One region of the Pseudonocardia sp. NPDC049154 genome, then DNA from elsewhere that is predicted to be linked to it. Evidence: riboswitches for the same ligand, from Rfam matches in the RefSeq annotation. Region 1 holds a riboswitch; each other region holds the start of a gene.

Region 1 (6,363 bases):
GTCCCCGACGGAAGGACACCTGCGGTGGGAACTCTCGCGCTGCGCCTGACCGGGGGCGTGAAGGACTACGGCGGGCGACCGGTACTCGACGGCCTCGATCTCGAGGTCAGCCTGGGCGACCGGCTGGCCGTCCTCGGCCCGAGCGGAAGTGGGAAGTCGACCCTGCTGCGGGTGCTGGCCGACCTCGAACCTCTCGATGCGGGCACTGTGGAGCACGGCGCGACGTGTGCCACGGTGTTCCAGCAGCCGCTGCTGCTGCCCTGGCTCGACGTCGAGGCCAACATCCGGCTCGGCGGTCGTTTCAAGGCCAACCGCGGCCGCTACGGCGACGCCCGCGCGACCGAGCTCACCGAGCTGTTCGGGCTCGCCGACCTGGCCCGGTCCCGGCCGGCCCAGCTGTCCGGCGGGCAGGCGCAGCGGGTCGCGATCGCTCGTGCGATGGCCGTGGACGCGGACGTCCTGCTGCTCGACGAACCCTTCTCCGCACTGGACCCCGCCACCCGCCGCGACCTGCAGACGTGGTTGCGCGACACCGCGGACCGGCTCCGCCTGACCCTGGTACTGGTCACCCACGACGTCGACGAGGCCCTCTACCTGGGCACCACGATCGTCGCCCTGGACGGGGCGGGCGGTGTGGGCGCGCGGTGGGCCAACCCGGAACCCGGGGAGCACGACGCGGCCCACCCGCTGCGGGCCGAGCTGGTCGCCGGGTACCGCTCCCAGCTCGCAGGCGCCCCGTGATCGACCGGAGAACCCTGCTGCGCGGCGCGACCGGTCTCGGCGCGGCCGCGGTCGTCGGCGGCGGTCTGCCCGGCGTCGTGGACCTGGTGACCGGCAGCCGTCCGACGGGCCGGGCCAGCGCACCGGTCGCGGCCGGCGGCGCGCTGCGGGTCGGTTACCTGCCCATCACCGACGCGTCCCCGCTGCTCGTGGCGCACGCCCAGCAGCGGTTCACCGGTGTGCAGGCGATGCGGCCCGTGCTGTTCCGCAGCTGGGAGTCGCTGGCGCAGGCCTTCGTGGCCGACGAGGTCGACGTCGTCCACCTGCTGATGCCTTTCGCCGTCCAGCTGCGCTGGGCGCTCGGTGCGCGGGTGCGGATGGTCGCGTGGAACCACACCAACGGTTCCGCTCTGACCGTCGGCCCCGGGATCGGCGAGATCGGCGACCTGGCCGGGCGCCGGGTCGCGATCCCGTTCTGGTGGTCGATCCACAACGTGATGCTCCAACGGATCCTGCGGGGGGCGGGCCTGCGGGCGGTGGTGCGCGAGGACCCGTCGGCCGAGGCCGGGACGGTGCAGCTCGTGGTGATGAGCCCCGCCGACATGCTTCCCGCGCTGAGCACCGGCGCGGTCTCCGGCTACATCGTGGCGGACCCGTTCAACGCCGCCGCGGAGATCCGCAAGGTCGGGCGGATCGCCCGGTTCGTCGGCGACGCCTGGCGCGACCACGCGTGCTGCGTCGTCATGGTCCGCCAGGACCTGATCGACGAGGCGCCGGAGGCAGTGCAGGCCGTGACGGACGGCGTGACTTCCGCCCAGCAGTGGATCGGCGCGCACCGCAAGGACACCGCCGGCCTGCTGTCCGCCGACCGCTACCTGCCCCAGCCGCTGCCCGCGATCACCCGCGCGCTGACCTACCCGCAGGCCGACCACGCCGCGACGCTGCGGCACCCGGACTGGGCGGGGGAGCGGATCGGGTTCGCCCCGTACCCCTTCCCCTCCTACACCGAGGCGCTGGTCGGGGCCATGCGCGAGACCGTCGTCGACGGCGACCGCGGCTTTCTCGACCGGATCGACGCGGCCACGGCGCACGCCGAGCTGACCGACGAGCGCTTCGTGCGCCGCAGCATCGACGCCCTCGGCGGGCCCCCCGCGTTCGGCCTGCCGCCCTCGCTCACCCGGACCGAAGAGGTGTCTCCGGTATGACCTTGCTCTCGACCCGTCCGGCCCCCGAGCAGCGCACGCCCCCGCGGTTCGCGGTCCCGCTCGCCGGGGTCGTGGTCGCGGTCGTGCTGTGGTGGTTCGTCACCACCGTGCTCGTCGCCCCGCCGAACCTGCTCGCGGCGTTCGCGCCGCAACGGTCACTGCCCGCCCTGGTCGACCTGGCCACGAGCGGTGTCCTGCTCGACGACGTGCTCACCAGCCTGCGCCGGCTGCTCGGAGGCCTGCTCGTCGCCGCGGTCCTCGGCGTCGCCGTCGGGCTCGCGGTGGGGTCGTCCACCAGGGTCGACGAGGCCACCCGCCCGGTCTTCCAGTTCCTCCGGATGATCTCGCCCTTGTCCTGGGCCCCGGTCGCGATCGGGGTGTTCGGGATCGGGCACCGGCCCGTCGTGTTCCTGGTCGCGGCGGCCGCGGTGTGGCCGGTGGTGCTCAACACCGTCGCCGGCGTGCGGTCGGTCGACCCGGGCCACGTCCTCGCCGTGCGCTCGCTCGGCGCGACCCGCGGTGAGGTGCTCACCACCGTCGTGCTGCCGACCGTGCGCCCGCACCTGCTCACCGGGCTGCGGCTCGCCCTCGGCCTCGCCTGGGTCGTCCTGGTGCCCGCGGAGATGCTCGGCGTCACCTCCGGGCTCGGCTACGAGATCCTCAACTCCCGCGACCAGCTCGCGTACGACAAGGTCATGGCCGTCATCCTGGTCATCGGTGTGCTGGGTTACCTGCTCGACACCCTGGCCCGGCGGCTGCTGCGGTCGGCCTGAGACGGGGAGCGCTGCCGGCGACGCGGAGCCTGCGATGCGTCACGACGCTGGTCGCGGGGGTCGTGCCGGTCACGTCGGAATCGTTCGGCCGGGCGGCTTGCGCCAGACCGACACGTGGCCCTCGCTGTCGGAGGTGAAGGGGGTGCGGTCCCAGTCCGCGAACCGTTCCTCCAGGTCGAGCCCGGCCAGGCGGGCCATGAGGTCGCACTCCGACGGCCAGATGTAGCGGAAGTTCCCGGCGCGGTAGGTCACCGTCCCGTCGGCGTCGCGCCGGTAGTGGTGCGAGACGGTGTGCTGACCGACGAGGTCGTAGGTGTCGACGCCGACATGCCCGTCGCCGACGTCGAAGGGGACCGCCAGCTGGCCCGGTGGCAGTCGGCGCAGCGGGGGCACCCACAGTTCGACGACGAACCGCCCGCCCGGGCCGAGGTGCCGGGCGGCGTTGCGGAAGCAGGTCACCTGCTCGTCCTGCGTGCACAGGTTGGCGATGCTGTTCCAGACCAGGTAGACGAGCGAGAACCACCCCGGGACGGTGGTCGTGGCCATGTCCCCGACGACGACCGGCAGCGTCTCGGCGTCCACCTTGCCGCGCAGCCGGGTCAGCATCGGTTCCGAGAGCTCGATGCCGGTGACGGGCACGCCGCGGGCGGCGAGCGGGATCGCGACGCGCCCGGTCCCGACGGCGAACTCCAGGGCGGGTCCGGGCCCGGCGAGGCGGGCCAGGAACGCGACGGCGGGGTGGAGCACCTCCGGGGCGAACCTGTCGGCGTTGACCTCGTCGTAGCGCTCCGCAGTCGCAACGTCCCACACATCGCTCGTCGGCACACCGAACAGCGTCGCCGCCCGGTGGCGGGGTGTCGATCGAGTTCCTCCCGGCCGCCGATCATGGTCGGAGGACACCGCCCCGCGGTGCCGCCAGGTGGACGGCGGAGCGGGATGTCCGGACGTTTCGCCTGTTCAGTGGGGGTGTGGTGGCCGTGGCACCTGCACGTTCACGCGCTTGACAATCGGAACGGGTGACGGGTTGAGTGCAGGTTGTCCATCCTGAGCGGCCGAGAGACCCGGCTCGACGACGCCGCAGCAACCGCACCGAACGGTGCCGGTGCTTCCGCCGGGAGGGATGGGGGAGCCGTGCGCACGAGGAGCCAGGAGATCTGGTCCCGGCGCCGGCACGTCGACTTCTGCCGCACCGAGGCCGCCCTTTGTCGGTGACGACCACCGCGCCCGCCCGCCGGCGACCGCCGGCCGCGGACGCCCCGTCGTCCCCGATCCTGCGTCCTCCCGGAGCACAGCCATGTCCGTACCCGTTCCTCCCGATCCCACCGATCCGACCGAGCCGGCGGCCCTCGACCGTCGTCCCGACCTCGGCGACCGACTGCTCGCGTCGCTCGAGGCGCTGGTCGAGCAGCACCGCCGGCGCGCCACCGGCGACGCCACCGCCGACGGGGAACTGATCGCGGCCGAGGCGGCCCACCGGCTCGCGGTGGCGCGCACCGCCCCGTCGCGCACGCCGGGCTGACGGCGCACCAGGACCCGCAGGACCGACGTAGTCGCCTCCGACGGCCGCCGCCCCGACCGGTGGCGGCCGTCGGCGGCCCGGACCAGCCGAGGGACCGGATGACCGGACCCGCCGTCGACACGCTGCCCGTGGTCGACCTCTCCCGCTTCCGCGCCGAACCGGAGGAGCGCGCCCGCTCCGGGCCGAACTGCGCGCCGCCGCCCGCGAGGTCGGCTTCTCCTACGTGACCGGGCACGGTGTCCCCGCCGAGGTGACGGGCGGCATCGACACGTTGGCCCGGCGTTTTTTCGCGCTGCCCGTGGAGCAGCGGCTGGAGATCGAGAACGTCCACTCGCCCTAGTTCCGCGGCTACACCCGCACCGGTACCGAGCACACCAGCGGCACCGCGGACTGGCGCGAGCAGATCGACGTCGGGCCCGAGCGCCGGTGGAGCAGCGGCCGGGGGACCCGGACTGGGTGCGGCTGATCGGGCCGAACCAGTGGCCCACGGCGCTGCCGTGGGGCGCCCGGACCCGGACTCCGACCAGGGCGTCGGCGTGCACAAGGACTACGGCTACCTCGCCCTCCTGCAGCAGGACGAGGTGGGCGGGCTGCAGGTCGAAGGTCCGGACGGGCGGTGGATCGACGCCACCCCGATCCCCGGCACGTTCGTGGTCAACATCGGCGAGATGCTGGAGATCGCGACGCAGGGCTACCTGACAGCGACCCGGCACCGGGTGGTCAGCCCACCGGTGGGGGTGGACCGGTTCTCGGTGCCGTTCTTCCTCGGCCCGCGGCTGGACGCCGTCGTCGAGCCGCTGGAGCTGCCCGCCGAGCTGGCCGCGCAGGTCCGCGGGGTGAGCGAGGACCCGGACAACCCCCTGCACGCGCAGTTCGGGGAGAACGCCGTGGTGGGCTGGCTCCGTTCGCACCCGCGGGTGGCCGAGAAGTACTGGTCGGACGTGCGGGCGAGGCGGGCGTGACGTCCGGAAGGACGTCGTCTGGTAGATCGGCACGGCACGTGGTCCACGCGGAGCCGTTCCACGTCTCGAACCAGCTCTCCAGCCTCGACCACGGCTCGCGGGGCCGGGCCGGCTGGCTGCTGGGCACGGAGGCGACCGCCGCCCGCGCCGCGGCGCACGGCGTGCGGCACCAGGCCGATCCGTCGGTGCTCGCCGCGGAGGCGGCCGACGTCGTCGACGCCGCCCGGCGGCTCTGAGACTCCTGGCAGGACGACGCGATCGTGGCCGACGAGGCCACCGGCCGCTTCCTCGACGCCGACCGGGTGCACCACGTCGACTTCCGGGAGCGCACCTTCGGCATCCGGGGCCCGGCGCTGGTCCCCAGGCCCCCACAGGGCCAGGTCGTCGTGCTCGCCCCGGTGGGGACGCTCCCACCGGACCTGGTCGACGTCGAGACGGTCGCCGCGCCGACCGCGGACGCCGTGGTCGCCGCCGCGTCACGTGCCCGGGCGCCCCGGGTGCTCGCCGAGGTCGAGGTCGCGTTCGACGCCGGCCTCGTCGCCACCCTGGACGCGCGCACGCGGTGGCGGCCGGGCGCCCGGTTGCGGCACGTCGGCCCGGCCGCGGACCTCGTCGCGCTGCTGCGTCGGATCACCCCGCACGTCGACGCCGTCCGGCTGCTTCCCGCGGTGCTCGACCGCGACCTCCCCGTCCTCGCCGCCGGGGTCCTCCCGGCCCTCGACCTCCGCCGCCCCGCACCCGGACGCACCCTGCGCGACCTGCTGGACCTGCCGCGTCCCGCCGGCCGCTACGCCTCCTGAGAGGAGCTCCATGGCCGCTCCGCACCACGCCCGCCCGGACGCCCGTCTCCACCTCGCCGGCTTCTTCGGCTTCGGCCCGGCCTACGTCTGGTCCGAGGCCGAGCGCAACGACGTGTACTACGACTTCGCCGCCTGGCGCCGGCTCGCGCAGACCGCCGAGCGCGGTCTGTTCAGCACCCTGTTCCTCGGCGACAGCCAGCGACTGCGCGAGCACCTGGGGCGGATCACCGACCATTCGGTGACCGGTCGCCCCGACCAGCTGGTGCTCTTCGCGCACCTCGCCGCCGTGACCGAGCGGATCGGCCTGGTCGCGACCCTCAACACGACGTTCACCGATCCCGTGGACCTCGCCCGCCGGCTCGCGACCGTGGACGTGCTGAGCGG
Region 2 (6,363 bases), on a different contig from region 1:
GCGCCTTCTGCAGCTCCTTGGCCGTGGCGTTCGGGCCGAAGAGGATGCCGTAGCCGCCCGAGCCCTCGACCGGCTTGAGCACCAGCTCGTCGAGCTCGTCGAGGACGTGCCCGCGCTCCTCGTCCAGCCAGCACCGGAAGGTCGTGACGTTCGGGATGACCGGCTTCTCGTCGAGGTAGTACTTGATCATCTGCGGGACGTAGGTGTAGACGAGCTTGTCGTCGCCCACGCCGTTGCCCACCGCGTTGGCGATCACCACGTTGCCCGCGCGGGCGGCGTTCATGATCCCCGCGACACCCAGCACGCTCGTCGGCGTGAACTGCAGGGGATCGAGGAAGTCGTCGTCGATCCGCCGGTACACGACGTCGACCTGCTGCTCGCCCTCGGTCGTGCGCATGTAGAGGACGTTGTCGCGGCAGAACAGGTCCCGGCCCTCGACGAGCTCGACGCCCATCTGCCGGGCGAGCAGCGAGTGCTCGAAGTAGGCGGAGTTGTAGACGCCCGGGGTGAGCACGACGACCGTCGGGTCGGCGACGTTGGGCGCCGCGGCCGCGCGCAGGGCGTGCAGCAGGTGGGTCGAGTAGTCGGCGACCGCGCGGACCCGCTGGCGCGTGAACAGGTCGGGGAAGACCCGCGCCATGGTGCGCCGGTTCTCCATCACGTAGGACACGCCGGAGGGGTTGCGGAGGTTGTCCTCCAGCACCCGGAACGTGCCCTCCTGGTCGCGGACGAGGTCGATGCCGGCGACGTGGATGCGCACCCCGTTGGGCGGGTTCAGCAGGTGCGCGGCGCGCTTGAAGTGCTCGCAGCTGGTGATCAGCCGGCGCGGGAGCACGCCGTCGCGGACGATCTGCGCGTCGTTGTAGACGTCGGCGAGGAAGGCCTCGAGGGCCTTCACCCGCTGCACGATCCCGCGCTGCAGCCGGCTCCACTCGCTCGCGCTGATCACCCGCGGCACGATGTCCAGCGGGAACGGGCGCTCCTTGCCCGAGAGGCTGAACGTGATGCCCTGGTCCATGTACGCCCGGTCGAGCGCCTCCGAGCGCGCGGCCAGGTCGGCGGCGGCGGTCGGGGCGATCGCGTCGTGCAGGTGCCGGTACGGGGCGCGGACGCTGCCGTCGGCGTTGAACATCTCGTCGAACGCGTCGGGATTGGGCCGGTCCGGCTCCAGGTACCCGTCGAACAGGGCGGAGCCGTCCACGCGGCCGGCCCCGTTGGTCCCCGCACCGGCTGTGGCAGCGGCCCCGTCGTCCTGTGCGGGTTTCCCGCCCGCCCGTGCTGGTCTGCGGTCCACTGCTCGGCTCACGGGGGTCATCTTGACCGTTTCGCCTGGCCGGAGCCAGACGGAGCGGTGCTACGTCCGCGTTACGGACACGACCGGCCCCGATCCGTCGCGGAGCGGCGCGTTCCGCCCGCCGAGAGGGTGTTCGCGGTGCGATCCCGGGTCCGTGGGCCCGCGGAGCGCGGGCCCGTGCAGGGCCGTCCGCGCCGGGTTGTAGCATGGACGACCGAGTGCTCGGCGTGCTCGCTCGCATCGGTGGAGAACCGGTCGGGGTCGCCTGAGCCCCCCGATACGTACCAGCACCAGGAAGACTCGAGGCACACCAGCGTGGCGAACATCAAGTCCCAGATCAAGCGGGTCAAGACCAACGAGAAGCGCCGTCAGCGCAACAAGTCGGTCAAGTCGTCGGTCAAGACCGCGATCCGCAAGTTCCGCGAGGCCGCCGAGGCCGGCGAGACCGAGAAGGCCGTCGAACTGCAGCGCGCCGCCGCTCGCGCCCTCGACAAGGCCGCCAGCAAGGGCGTCATCCACAAGAACCAGGCCGCCAACCGCAAGTCGGCCATCGCCAGGCGCGTCGCCAAGATCGGCGCCTGAGTCCTCGGGCGCGGTCGCGCGCCCGGTGAAGCTCCCGGGTCCGCCCGGTCGAGCGTTCCCGTCGACGGCACTGTCCTTTCCCGTGGGGCAGTGCCGTCGACGTGTTCTCGGATGATGGCGAGGCTGTGGGCGTCATGGCTCCACGACGCGTCGGAGGGGCGCGGCTCCGGGTGACGTGTGTCAGCGGGTGCCGCGGGCGTCGACGACCGCGAGGACCGCGCGCTCCAGGGCGTAGGCGGGGTCGGCGGCCGCACCCTTGACGTCGGCGTTGACCTGCGCGGTCGCGGCGATCGCGGTCGCGAGGCCCGCCGGCCGCCAGGCCCGCACCTGCCCCTGCGCCTTGCGGATCTTCCAGGGCGGCATGCCGAGGCTGCCCGCCAGGCGGTTGGGATCGCCCCGGCCGGCCGCACCGACCTTGGCGAGGGTGCGCACGGCGTCGGCCAGTGCGTCGGCCACCAGGACCGGCGCGACCCCCAGCACGAGCGCCCAGCGCAACGCCTCCAACGCGCCCGCCCGGTCCCCCGCGACCGCCTTGTCCGCCACCGCGAAGCCCGACGACTCCGCCCGGCCCCGGTGATACCGGCGCACGGCCTGGCCGTCGACCTGCCCGCCCGTGTCGGAGACCAGCTGGTTCGTGGCCGAGGCCAGCTCCCGCAGGTCCGAGCCGACCGCCTCGAGCAGCACGCTCACGGCCTCGGCGGTGATCGAGCCGCCGGCCCGCCGAACCTCGGCGCGCACGAAGTCGGCGCGCTCCTCGGCGCGGGTCAGCCGGTCGCACTTGGTGACGGCCGCGCCGGCCTTCCGCAGGTCGTCGGCCAGCTGCTTGCCGCGGGCCCCGCCCGCGTGCACCGCGACCAGCACGATCCCGTCGGCCGGCTCGGCCACGTAGGCCATGATCGCGGCGACCAGGTCCTTGCCCGCCTCGTGCGCCCCCTGGATCACCACGACCCGGCCCTCCGCGAACAGCGAGGGGCTCAGGTGCCCGACCAGCTCGCCCGGGGTGAGCTCGGCGGGTCGGAACCGGCGGATGTCGGCCTCGGGGTCGACCGCCCGGGCGGCACGGAGGATCTCGCTCACGGCCCGCTCGACCAGCAGCTCCTCTTCTCCCACGATGAGCTGCACGGGGGCGGGCGGCTTCGTGGCCGGCATGGCCGGGCTCCTCTCGCACGCGTCGCGCGGTGCCGCGCACCGGGGCCCACCTGCCGGGTCCGCGAGCCATCGTCGCGCACGGCACCGACAGTCCGTGACACGGCTCCCAGATGGTGAGTCCGGCTGGCCCGGAGCGGGGCCGGTGCCGTAACGTGCCTGTCATCCGGATCAATCCGGCCGCCGCGCTCGCTCCACGCACGAAGCCTGCACGGCACAACTGCATATGGCTCATCCAGAGGGGCAGAGGGAACGGCCCGACGAAGCCCCGGCAACCGGCGTCGAACGACGATCCGCGCAGCGCACCGCTCGGTGCGCGCACGTCGACGAACCAGGTGCCAATTCCGGCCCGCGCCAGCGGGACAGATGAGGAGATCTGATGACTCTCACTGCAGACACCCCTGCCAGCACCACCCTCGACCTCGGCTCCGCCCGCGCGCTGTCCTGTCGCGAGTGCGGCCACCAGACGCCGCTCGCCGCGGAGTTCGCCTGTCCGCAGTGTTTCGGCCCGCTCGAGATCGCCTACGACTTCCCGCAGGTCACGCGGGAGTCGATCGAGTCCGGTCCCAAGTCGATCTGGCGCTACAAGGACCTCCTCCCCGTCCCGGCGAACGTCCAGTCCTTCCCGAACACCGAGCCCGGCTTCACCCGCTTGATCCAGGCGGACCGGCTCGCCGCCGAGCTCGGGCTCCGCAAGCTCTGGGTGAAGGACGACACCGGCAACCCCACCCACTCCTTCAAGGACCGGGTCGTGGCCGTCGCCCTCGCCGCCGCCCGCGAGCTGGGTTTCTCCGTCCTCTGCTGCCCCTCCACCGGCAACCTGGCCAACGCCGTCGCCGCGGCGGCCGCCCGCGCCGGCTGGGACTCGGTCGTGCTGATCCCCTCCTCGCTCGAGCAGGCGAAGATCACCACCACCGCGGTCTACGGCGGCACCCTGCTCGCCGTCGACGGCAACTACGACGACGTGAACCGCCTCGCCACCGAGCTCGCCGCGGAGCACGAGGAGTGGGCGTTCGTGAACGTGAACGTCCGCCCGTACTACGCCGAGGGCTCGAAGACCCTGGGCTACGAGGTCGCCGAGCAGCTCGGCTGGCGCCTGCCCGACCAGATCGTCGTCCCGGTCGCCTCCGGCTCGCAGCTGACCAAGGTCGACAAGGGCTTCGGCGAGTTCGTGAAGCTCGGGCTCGTCGACGAGAAGCCCTACAAGATCTTCGGTGCCCAGGCCACCGGCTGCTCGCCCGTCGCCTCGGCCTTCGAGGAGGGCCACGACTTCATCCAGCCGGTCCGGCCGGACACCATCGCCCGCTCGCTGGCGATCGGCAACCCCGCCGACGGCCCCTACGTCCTCGACTCCGTGCGCCGCACCGGCGGCGCCGTCGGCCACGTGACCGACGAGGAGGTCGTCGAGGGCATCCGGCTGCTCGCCCGCACCGAGGGCGTGTTCGCCGAGACCGCGGGCGGCGTCACCGTCGCGACCGCGAAGAAGCTCATCGAGGCCGGCACGATCGACCCCGACGCCGAGACCGTCCTGCTGATCACCGGCGACGGGCTGAAGACGCTCGACGCCGTGTCGGCCCACGCCCGCCCGACCGCCACGGTGCCGTCGACCAGCAAGGCCGTCCGCGAGGCGCTCGAGGGCCGCTGACCCGGCACGCCAGGACCACGACCGGGCCCGGAGGACATGTTCCTCCGGGCCCGTCGTCGTTCCGGAGGCCCGGCGCCGGTTACGGCGGCCCGCGCGGGAGCGCCGGGGGCCCGGGAGCGGGTCCCCGCGCGCGACGAGTTCGTCGTCGCGCGTGAAGGCCACGTCGCCCGACTGGTCGGTCCGTCGCACGACGGCCCCCGACGTCGTCAGGAGGTCCAGCAGGCCCGGGTTCGGGTGCCGGTAGGAGTTGCCCGCACCCACGCTGACCAGGGCGACCCGCGGCGCGACGGCCCGCAGGAAGTCCGGGCTGGTCGAGCGGGAGCCGTGGTGGGGCACCTTGAGCACCTCCGCCCGCAGGTCCGCGCCGCTGTGCAGGAGGTCGGCCTGGGCGTCGAGCTCCACGTCGCCGGCCAGCAGGATGCGGCCGGCCGGTGTGGTCGCGCGGAGCACCACGGACGTGTTGTTCACGGCGGTGCCGTCCTCGCCGTCGACGTACTCCGGCGCGCGGTCCGGGGCCAGGACGTCGAGCGTGAGGGCAGGCCAGGCGAGGCGCCGACCCGCGGTCAGCTCGAGGACGGGCGCGCCGACCTCCGCGGCCTGCTGCGCGATCCGACGCAGGGCCCCGGCCGGCTCGTGCGCCGGTCCCAGCGCGACCCCGCCTGCCGCCCGACCGCGCAGCGCGCCCGCGAGACCGCCCATGTGATCGGCGTGCAGGTGCGTGACCACCACGAGCGCCAGCGCGTCGACGCCGAGCCGGCGCAGACAGGCGTCCGTGGGGCCGTCGTCGGGGCCGACGTCGACGAGGACCGCCTGACCAGGAACGCCGGTGGCAAGGACGAGCGCGTCGCCCTGACCGACGTCGCAGGCGACCACCACCCAGTCCGGGGGTGGCCAGCCGGGGCGGATCACGCGGGTGGGCACCAGGACCAACGCCAGCCCGATCACAACCGCGAGGACGAGCAGCCGGGAGCGGCGGAACCGGAGGAGCACCACCAGCGCCAGCAGCACACCCGCGAGCAGGACGGCGCCGCCCACACCGGCGGGCCAGGGCAGCACCGCTCCGGGGATCGCCGCGGCGCGGTCGGCCACCAGCACGAGCCACGCGACCGCGGGCCCGGCGAGCCACGCGCACGCGGTGGCCAGCCCGGGCGCCGGCGGTGAGAGCACGGCGGCGAGCACACCGAGGACCGTCGCCGGCGCGACCGCCGGTACCACCAGCAGGTTCGCCAGCACGGTCACGAGGCCGAGCTGGCCGCTCAGACCGGCGATGAGTGGAGCCGTGGCGACGCACGCGGCCGCCGGGACCGCGAGCAGCTCGGCGGCACCCTGCGGCACACCGCGCCGCTGCAGCGCGGCGGACCATCCCGGGGCGATCAGGACGAGGGCCGCCGTGGCGAGGACGGACAGGGCGAACCCGATGTCGACCGCGAGCGCCGGATCGACGACCAGCAGCACCAGCACGGCCGCGGCCACCGCCGGGACCGCCGATCGGCCGCGTCCGAGCGCGAGCGCCAGCAGCACGATGCCGCCCATGACCGCGGCCCGCACGACGCTGGGCGAGGGCCGGGCGAGCACCACGAAGCCGAGGACGGCGGCCCCGGCCAGCACCGCGGCGAGGCGAGGGTCGGCCCGGAACAGGCGGAGCAGGCCGAGCACGGCTCCACCGACGATCGCGAGGTTCGCGCCGGAGACCGCG
Region 3 (6,363 bases), on a different contig from region 1:
CGCCGTCGTCGCGACCGGGGAGACGATCGAGCGGGACCGGCCGTTGCCGGGTGCGGTGCTCTGCCGGGTCGCCGCGAGCCACCTACGGGTCGGGACGTTCCAGTACGCCGCCGCCTCGGAGCCCGGCGCGCTGCGCGCCCTCGCCGACCACGCGATCGCCCGCCACTTCCCGGACGCAGCCGACGCCGACCGGCCCTACCTGGAACTGTTCCGCCGGGTGGTCGACGCGCAGGCCGCGCTCGTGGCCCGCTGGATGCTCGTCGGGTTCGTCCACGGGGTGATGAGCACCGACAACACGACGATCTCGGGCGAGACCATCGACTACGGGCCCTGCGCGTTCATGGATGCCGTCGACCCGGGCACCGTCTTCAGCTCGCTGGACAAGACGGGCCGGTACGCCTACGGCGCACAGCCCGCGATTCTGCAGTGGAACCTCGCGCGGTTCGGCGAGAGCCTCCGACCGCTGGACGACGTCGAGGACGTGCTGGAGGAGTTCCCGGCCGCCTACGAGCGGTACTGGGCGGAAGGCATGGCCGCGAAGCTCGGACTGTCCACACCGGACGTGGCCCTGAGCACCGACCTCATGGCGTTGCTCCACGCGCAGCGGGTCGACTTCACCACGTTCTTCCGCGCGCTCGCCGCGGGCACCGCACGGGACCTGTTCCTCGACCGGGAGGCGTTCGACGCCTGGGCCGCCCGCCGGGAGGCGCTGCTGCCCGCCGATCGCACCGGCGTCGCAGCGGCGATGGACCGCGTCAACCCGCTCTACATCCCGCGCAACCACGTCACCGACGCCGCGCTGGAGGCCGCGGAGCAGGGTGATCTCGCCCCGTTCCACCGCCTGCTCGGGGCGGTCGGCGACCCCTTCGTCGCACGTCCCGGCCTGGAGGACCTCACCCGCCCCGCTCCGGCGGGTGCGGTCCCCCACGTCACCTACTGCGGCACCTGATCGACCACGCTCACCGAGCCGAGGAACCGCTCGCCCGCGGGTGCCGCGCCGCCGACCACGAGGAACGTCAGGTGCGGGGGCAGCCGGTCGAGCAGGGCGAGGAGCGACGGCAGCCGCGAGGCGCCGACCAGAGCGAGGTCGATCGCGTCGGAGGCGTCGAGCAGCTCGGCCGGGTCCCCGGCGACCTGGGCGACGACGGGTCGGCCGTGGAAGGACGACGCCACGGCCCCCGGCCCCGCCACCCGGTAGGCACCGACGTGGTCGATCGGGGCGATGCCCTCCCCCGTCGCGTAGACGCCGCGCTCCCGGTCGACCACCAGCGCCGAGTTCGGGTACGAGTCCCACAGGGCGCGCAGGATCCGCGCCGCCTCGGCGGTCGTCGCGGGGCCGGAGGGCGTGGGCGCGGCGAACGGCCCCGGGTCCCACGCCCCGGCCCCGGGCCGGCCCTCGGCGGCGAGCCGGTCGTGGGCGGCGAGCACCACCCCGGTCCGCCCGCGCAGCCAGTGCTCCAGGCTGGCCACAGTGCGCGCCAGGTTCCAGGGGTGCTCGCGCTCGACCGCGACCACCGGCAGGAACGCCAGGTCCGGGCGGCGCAGGCCCAGCACCGCCGCGGCCGTGGTGGGGTCCAGCGCGGACTCGGGGGCCGGGCCGAGGACCCGGTCCAGGCCGAGCACGTAGACGTCCGGGTCGGCGGAGAGCCGGTCCGGGTCCGCGACCGCCTCGAGCAGGGCGTTCCCGGTCAGGGCGGCCACGTTCAGTGGACCCCGCGCGGTGAACGGCTCGGCCACGCCGTGGGGCGCCGCCGCGGACGGATCCTCCGCGCGCGGATCGGCCCGCCGGGCCAGCACGGTCGCGCGGGCGGCCGCCCGGCGGGCGGGATCGGCGTCGAACCGGAGCTCGCCCGCGCCCGGGAACGGCGGCAGGTTCAGGTGCCCCGCGAAGGTGTCCGAGGTGTACCCACGCTTGTAGAGCCCCTTGCGCTGCAACGCGGGGACCAGCTCGTCGACCAGGACCTGCAGGGTCTCCAGCGTCAGGTCGGGGGCGAGCACGAACCCGTCCGCCGCGCCCGCCTTGTACCAGTCCTCCAGCCGGTCGGCGAGCTGCTCGGGGGTCCCGACGAACGTCGAGTGCCCGGACCCGACGAACCGGCTGCGAACCAGCAGCTGGGCCAGCGGCAGCCCGGCGTGCTCCCGCAAGAACCCGTGCACGGACGCGCGGAACCCGAGGCTGACCGTCTCGCTCGCGGGCAGCTCCGCCAGCCGCTGCGCGGACAGCAGCTCCACCGGCAGCGGCTCCTGCGGGTCCAGCGTCGACACGTCGAAGTCGATCAGCGAGCTCAGCCAGGCCACCTGCTCGGCGGTCTGGTCCGGGGACTGGGAGTAGACGTCCGCGACCTTGGCCTCCGCCTCGGCCTGCGTGCTCCCCAGCACCAGCCGCAGGCCCGAGAGGTAGTCGAGGTGCTCGGGCGGGCGACCGAACCGGCGGGCGTCCCCACGGAACGCCGTCCTGTGCTCGACGGCCCCGGCCCGGGTCAGGTCTGCCGCGAACACCCCGTTGGCGTACCGACCGGCCAGGGACCGGCCGGCGTCGGACGTGCTGGCCCGCACGATCGGTGGCCGCCCCTGCCGCGACGGCGGCACGGCGAGCCGCCCGCGGACCGTGAACTGGTCGCTCTCGTGGTCCACCGCGGCGCCCGACCACAGGTCCGTCACGATCCCGACGAACTCCTCGGCGCGCGCGTAGCGGGTGTCCCGCGGCGGGTGCGCCGGGAGCCCGAAGTTTGCCGCGGCGGCGCCGGAGTGCGAGGTCACGACATTCCAGGCCAGCCGGCCGCCGCTGAGCACGTCGAGCGAGAGCAGCCGCTCGGCCAGCCGGAACGGGTCGTTGTAGGTGGTCGACGCGGTCAGCATGAAGCCGACGTGCTCGGTCGCCTCGATCGCGGCGGTCCACGCGGTGAAGCGGTCCAGCCCGTCCGCGACGGCGGTGGTCGGGTCGGTGATCTGCGAGCCGTCCCCGGTGAACACGGCGTCGAGCAGCCCGGCCTCCGCGAGCTGCGCGAACTCCGCCCAGTACGCGGGGTCGTACAGCGAGAACCGCTTCAGCCGCGGGGAGAGCCAGGCCTCGGGCAGGTTGCCGTAGGTCCGCAGGTTGTAGGCGAGGAAGATCCCGTCCCGGCTCATCAGACGCCCCACGCCTTCGCGAGCAGCTCGTAGCTGCGCACCCGGTCGGCGTGCTCGGTGGTGATCGTCGTGACGATCAGCTCGTCCGCGCCGGTGACCCGCGCCAGCGTCTCCAGCCGCTCGGTCACCGTGGCGGGCGACCCGACGAACTGGGTGTCCACCCGGTCCTGCACCGCGGCCCTCTCCTGGGCGGTCCACTCGCGGGCCCGCGCCTGCTCCGGCGTGACGTACGGCTGTGCGCCGCGGCCGCTGCGGATGTCGAGGACCCACTGCGCGTAGGGCGCGGCGAGCTCTTGGGCCCGCTCGTCGTCGTCCGCGACGACGACGTCCGCGGAGACCAGCACCTGCGGCCGCGCCAGCCGACCGGGGCGGAACGCAGCCCGGTACGCCTCCACCGCGTCGAGCACCGCGTTCGGCACCGTGTGGTAGCTCGCCGCGAACGGCAGGCCCAGCTCACCCGCCACCTGCGCGCTCGCCCCGGCGCTCGCGCCCAGGACCAGCACCTCCACGTCCGCGCCCTTGGCCGGGGTGACCTCGAGCGGGCGCCCGTCCGCGCGGCGGGAGGTCCCGTCGAAGTAGGACAGGATGTCCAGGACCTGCGCGCGGTAGTCCGGCGGGAGGTCGTCCGCGCTGAAGCCGAGGAGCTCGCCGAAGGTCCCGAACAGCGACAGGTCCCCGACGAACCGGGCGGGCGGCGGGATCAGCAGCCCGTCGACGACCCGGGCGGGCGGAGGCGGCGGGGCCTGGGCACCGTCCGCCGCGCCTGCCGCCTGGCCCTGCCGGATCAGGGTCAGCAGCTTGTGCAGGTCGAACCGGCCGAGCCCCACGTCGATCCGCCCGGGATGCACGGCGCCGACCGTCCCGAACTGCTCGGCCACCGACAGCGGCGCCGTGTTCGGCAGCTGCACCGCGCCCGACCCGACCCGGATCCGCTCCGTGGCCGCGGCGATCAGGGCAACCAGCACCGGCGTCGACGACGAGGCGACGCCCGGGTTGAGGTGGTGCTCGGCGACCCAGTAGCGGTGGTAGCCCGCCCGCTCGGCCACCTGGGCCAGGTCGATCGAATGGCGCAGCCCGTCCCCGGCCGTCCCGCCGGCGGGCACCGGCGAGAGGTCGAGCACGGACAGCGGCGGACGGTGGGCGGACATGCGTACCTCCGGGACGGGGCCCGGTTCGACGACGGGCCACCAGAGCGACTGAGCGGCTGGGCTGCCGCGGGGGCAGCCGGCGGTCAGCCCGGACAGCAGGCGCTGGCGACCCGGAGCAGGTCGACGTGTCGCCTGCGGGCGCCGACGAACCCCACCGTCGGCGGCGACCACGAGCCCCTCGCCGCTGCCCCGACCCTCACCACTGCCCCCATCGCTCCCGGCGTGAGCACCCGTGCCGTGGCCGGCGGGTTGCTGCGGCGTCGTCGAGCCAGGTCTCTCGGCCGCTCTGGATGGTGGCCCGGAGGCCGTGGTCCGACTCTACGTCCCGCGGTGCGACCGCCGTCAATCCTCCGGACCGACGAGGTGCTCACAGGCCCCGCTGCCGTCACCGCCGGGGTTCGCAGGGACAGCGAAACCGCTCGGCCAACTCCTCTGCGATGGCCTCCTCAGAACGTCAACGCGGCCTTCGTCGCGTCGGGATCCGGTTGACCTCGACACGGGCGAAGGTGTCGGCGCGCTAGGGAGTCCTCGTTGATCCGGTCCCCCCGGGCTGGCGAAGAGGCAGGCAGACCCGGCTGGGACGTCGGGGACCCGTCCACACCGTGTTACGCGCGACCACAGCGTCGTCGATCGACTCCTCGCAGATCCTGCCGTCCGTGTTGGTGTTGCGGTCGAAGCGGGGGAAGTTGCCGCTGGAGACGTCGACTCGGATGCGGTGCCCGGCGCGGAACACGTTGGCCGTGGCGGCCATGTCGATCTCGATCTCGTAGACCTCGCCGGGGGTCAGGAGGTCCGGCCGGGCGAGTCCCTCGTGGTAGCGGGGGCGGAGCCTTGCCGGCCTCGGCCGCCGCCCGGAACAGCGCGGGGTTGAAGTCGTGGCGCGCATGCCGCCGACGGCGATGTCCCGTGGCCGCCGTCAGAGCCTCCGCTTGTCCTCAGTCGACGCCGAGCTGCTCGAGGGTTCGCTGGGCGGCGGCGAGCTCCTCGCGCAGCTGTGCCACACGCTCCTGCTGACGCCGACGGGCCTCGACCAGTGCCGACGTGATCACCTCGGCGACCGCCGGTGGAAGGGAGCGGGACACCGCCGCGACGTCGGTCGCCTGAACCGGCGTCGACGACACGACCCGCTTCGCGCCCACCAACACCTCCACCGTCCAGTCGCCTTCGGCGCTCGAGGTCAGGCTGACCGTCAGCGCACCCGAGCGCTCGCCTCGCTTACGGGTACGCGCGGGGGCGGCTTTCCCGGACTTCACCGGTGTCGGCTGCTCGGGCGCCGACTCTGCCGGCCCAGGTAGGTCGGGGGTCGAGGTCAACGGCGCAGCCGACGCCGTGGACCTGGCAGACCGCCGAGCGCGGACGGGACGGGCGGGCGTCGCAGGTGGAGCCGTCGTGTCGTCCGCGGCCGTCTCCGCCGGCTGTCGCGACGTCGCCGGCCTGCGGGCCGGCCTGCTCCGCGTGAGCTCGCTCGGCGAGCAGAACACCGCATCCCGCGAGCCTGCGGGGCGAACCTGAATGAAGTCACCCTCCTCGACATCACCGACGGCCACGACCTTGGCGGACCCGCCCGCCGGCACCCCGACTGCGGCCGTCGTGAACCAGACCGTCACCGTCTTGCCCGCGGACACCTCCTGGCGCACCGCCGTCACGTCCCGCCCGGTCAGCCCATGCTGTGCCGCGGTCGAACCCTGTCCTGCCATCCGTCAGCTCCCCCCTGCTCGCCGGTGAATTCTCACCCGGAGCTCCACGGGCCGCGCACCGTCCTCGACAGCTCCGACTGGGCGGTCCGTGACGGCTGATGTCGACGGCACGTCGGAGAGCACCGTTGACCGTCCAGTCGGTCACGACGGAGATCAACATCCTGCATCGCGGGCACCCTCCTTCAGCCGAGGAGTTCCTGCCGTCGTGCGTTCCGTGGGCCACAAGCACGGACTCGACGCCCGCGAGCACCTTCGCGTCGAAGTCGCATCGGCGCACCGGGTTACCGGGGGCCGACGTCGTCATCCACCGTCGACCATGAACTGAACGCTCTGCAGGGACTCGACATGGCTCCGCGGCAGGGCGAGATGCGCAGGGTGGGTCAGGTAGG

Evidence for each region. A riboswitch is a leader RNA that binds a small molecule or an ion and turns the genes downstream of it on or off. The one in region 1 is predicted to bind S-adenosylmethionine.
Region 2: linked by a shared signal. The riboswitch ahead of thrC (threonine synthase) and the one ahead of AB0B41_RS02480 (hypothetical protein) in region 1 are both predicted to bind S-adenosylmethionine.
Region 3: linked by a shared signal. The riboswitch ahead of AB0B41_RS03500 (LLM class flavin-dependent oxidoreductase) and the one ahead of AB0B41_RS02480 (hypothetical protein) in region 1 are both predicted to bind S-adenosylmethionine.

The regions. Positions count from the first base shown of each region.
Region 1 covers NZ_JBEZDN010000002.1:140,763-147,125, forward strand. Annotated here, with positions in the region: gene AB0B41_RS02455 (acyl-CoA dehydrogenase family protein) at 1-49, shown strand, start outside; gene AB0B41_RS02460 (ABC transporter ATP-binding protein) at 25-741, shown strand; gene AB0B41_RS02465 (ABC transporter substrate-binding protein) at 738-1,925, shown strand; gene AB0B41_RS02470 (ABC transporter permease) at 1,922-2,698, shown strand; gene AB0B41_RS02475 (class I SAM-dependent methyltransferase) at 2,768-3,523, opposite strand; SAM riboswitch class I at 3,735-3,825, shown strand; gene AB0B41_RS02480 (hypothetical protein) at 3,993-4,217, shown strand; gene AB0B41_RS02485 (hypothetical protein) at 4,316-4,444, shown strand; gene AB0B41_RS02490 (hypothetical protein) at 4,441-4,557, shown strand; gene AB0B41_RS02495 (2OG-Fe(II) oxygenase family protein) at 4,715-5,179, shown strand; gene AB0B41_RS02500 (hypothetical protein) at 5,218-5,415, shown strand; gene AB0B41_RS02505 (hypothetical protein) at 5,440-5,979, shown strand; gene AB0B41_RS02510 (LLM class flavin-dependent oxidoreductase) at 5,990-6,363, shown strand, end outside.
Region 2 covers NZ_JBEZDN010000062.1:36,710-43,072, reverse strand. Annotated here, with positions in the region: gene AB0B41_RS25805 (circularly permuted type 2 ATP-grasp protein) at 1-1,201, opposite strand, end outside; gene rpsT (30S ribosomal protein S20) at 1,610-1,876, shown strand; gene holA (DNA polymerase III subunit delta) at 2,057-3,025, opposite strand; SAM riboswitch class I at 3,251-3,395, shown strand; gene thrC (threonine synthase) at 3,402-4,667, shown strand; partial or broken gene AB0B41_RS25785 (ComEC/Rec2 family competence protein) at 5,007-6,363, opposite strand, start outside.
Region 3 covers NZ_JBEZDN010000003.1:164,276-170,638, forward strand. Annotated here, with positions in the region: gene AB0B41_RS03490 (protein adenylyltransferase SelO) at 1-949, shown strand, start outside; gene AB0B41_RS03495 (LLM class flavin-dependent oxidoreductase) at 934-3,129, opposite strand; gene AB0B41_RS03500 (LLM class flavin-dependent oxidoreductase) at 3,129-4,277, opposite strand; SAM riboswitch class I at 4,483-4,574, opposite strand; gene AB0B41_RS03505 (CocE/NonD family hydrolase) at 4,795-5,178, opposite strand; gene AB0B41_RS03510 (DUF6319 family protein) at 5,213-5,590, opposite strand; gene AB0B41_RS03515 (Dabb family protein) at 6,275-6,363, opposite strand, start outside.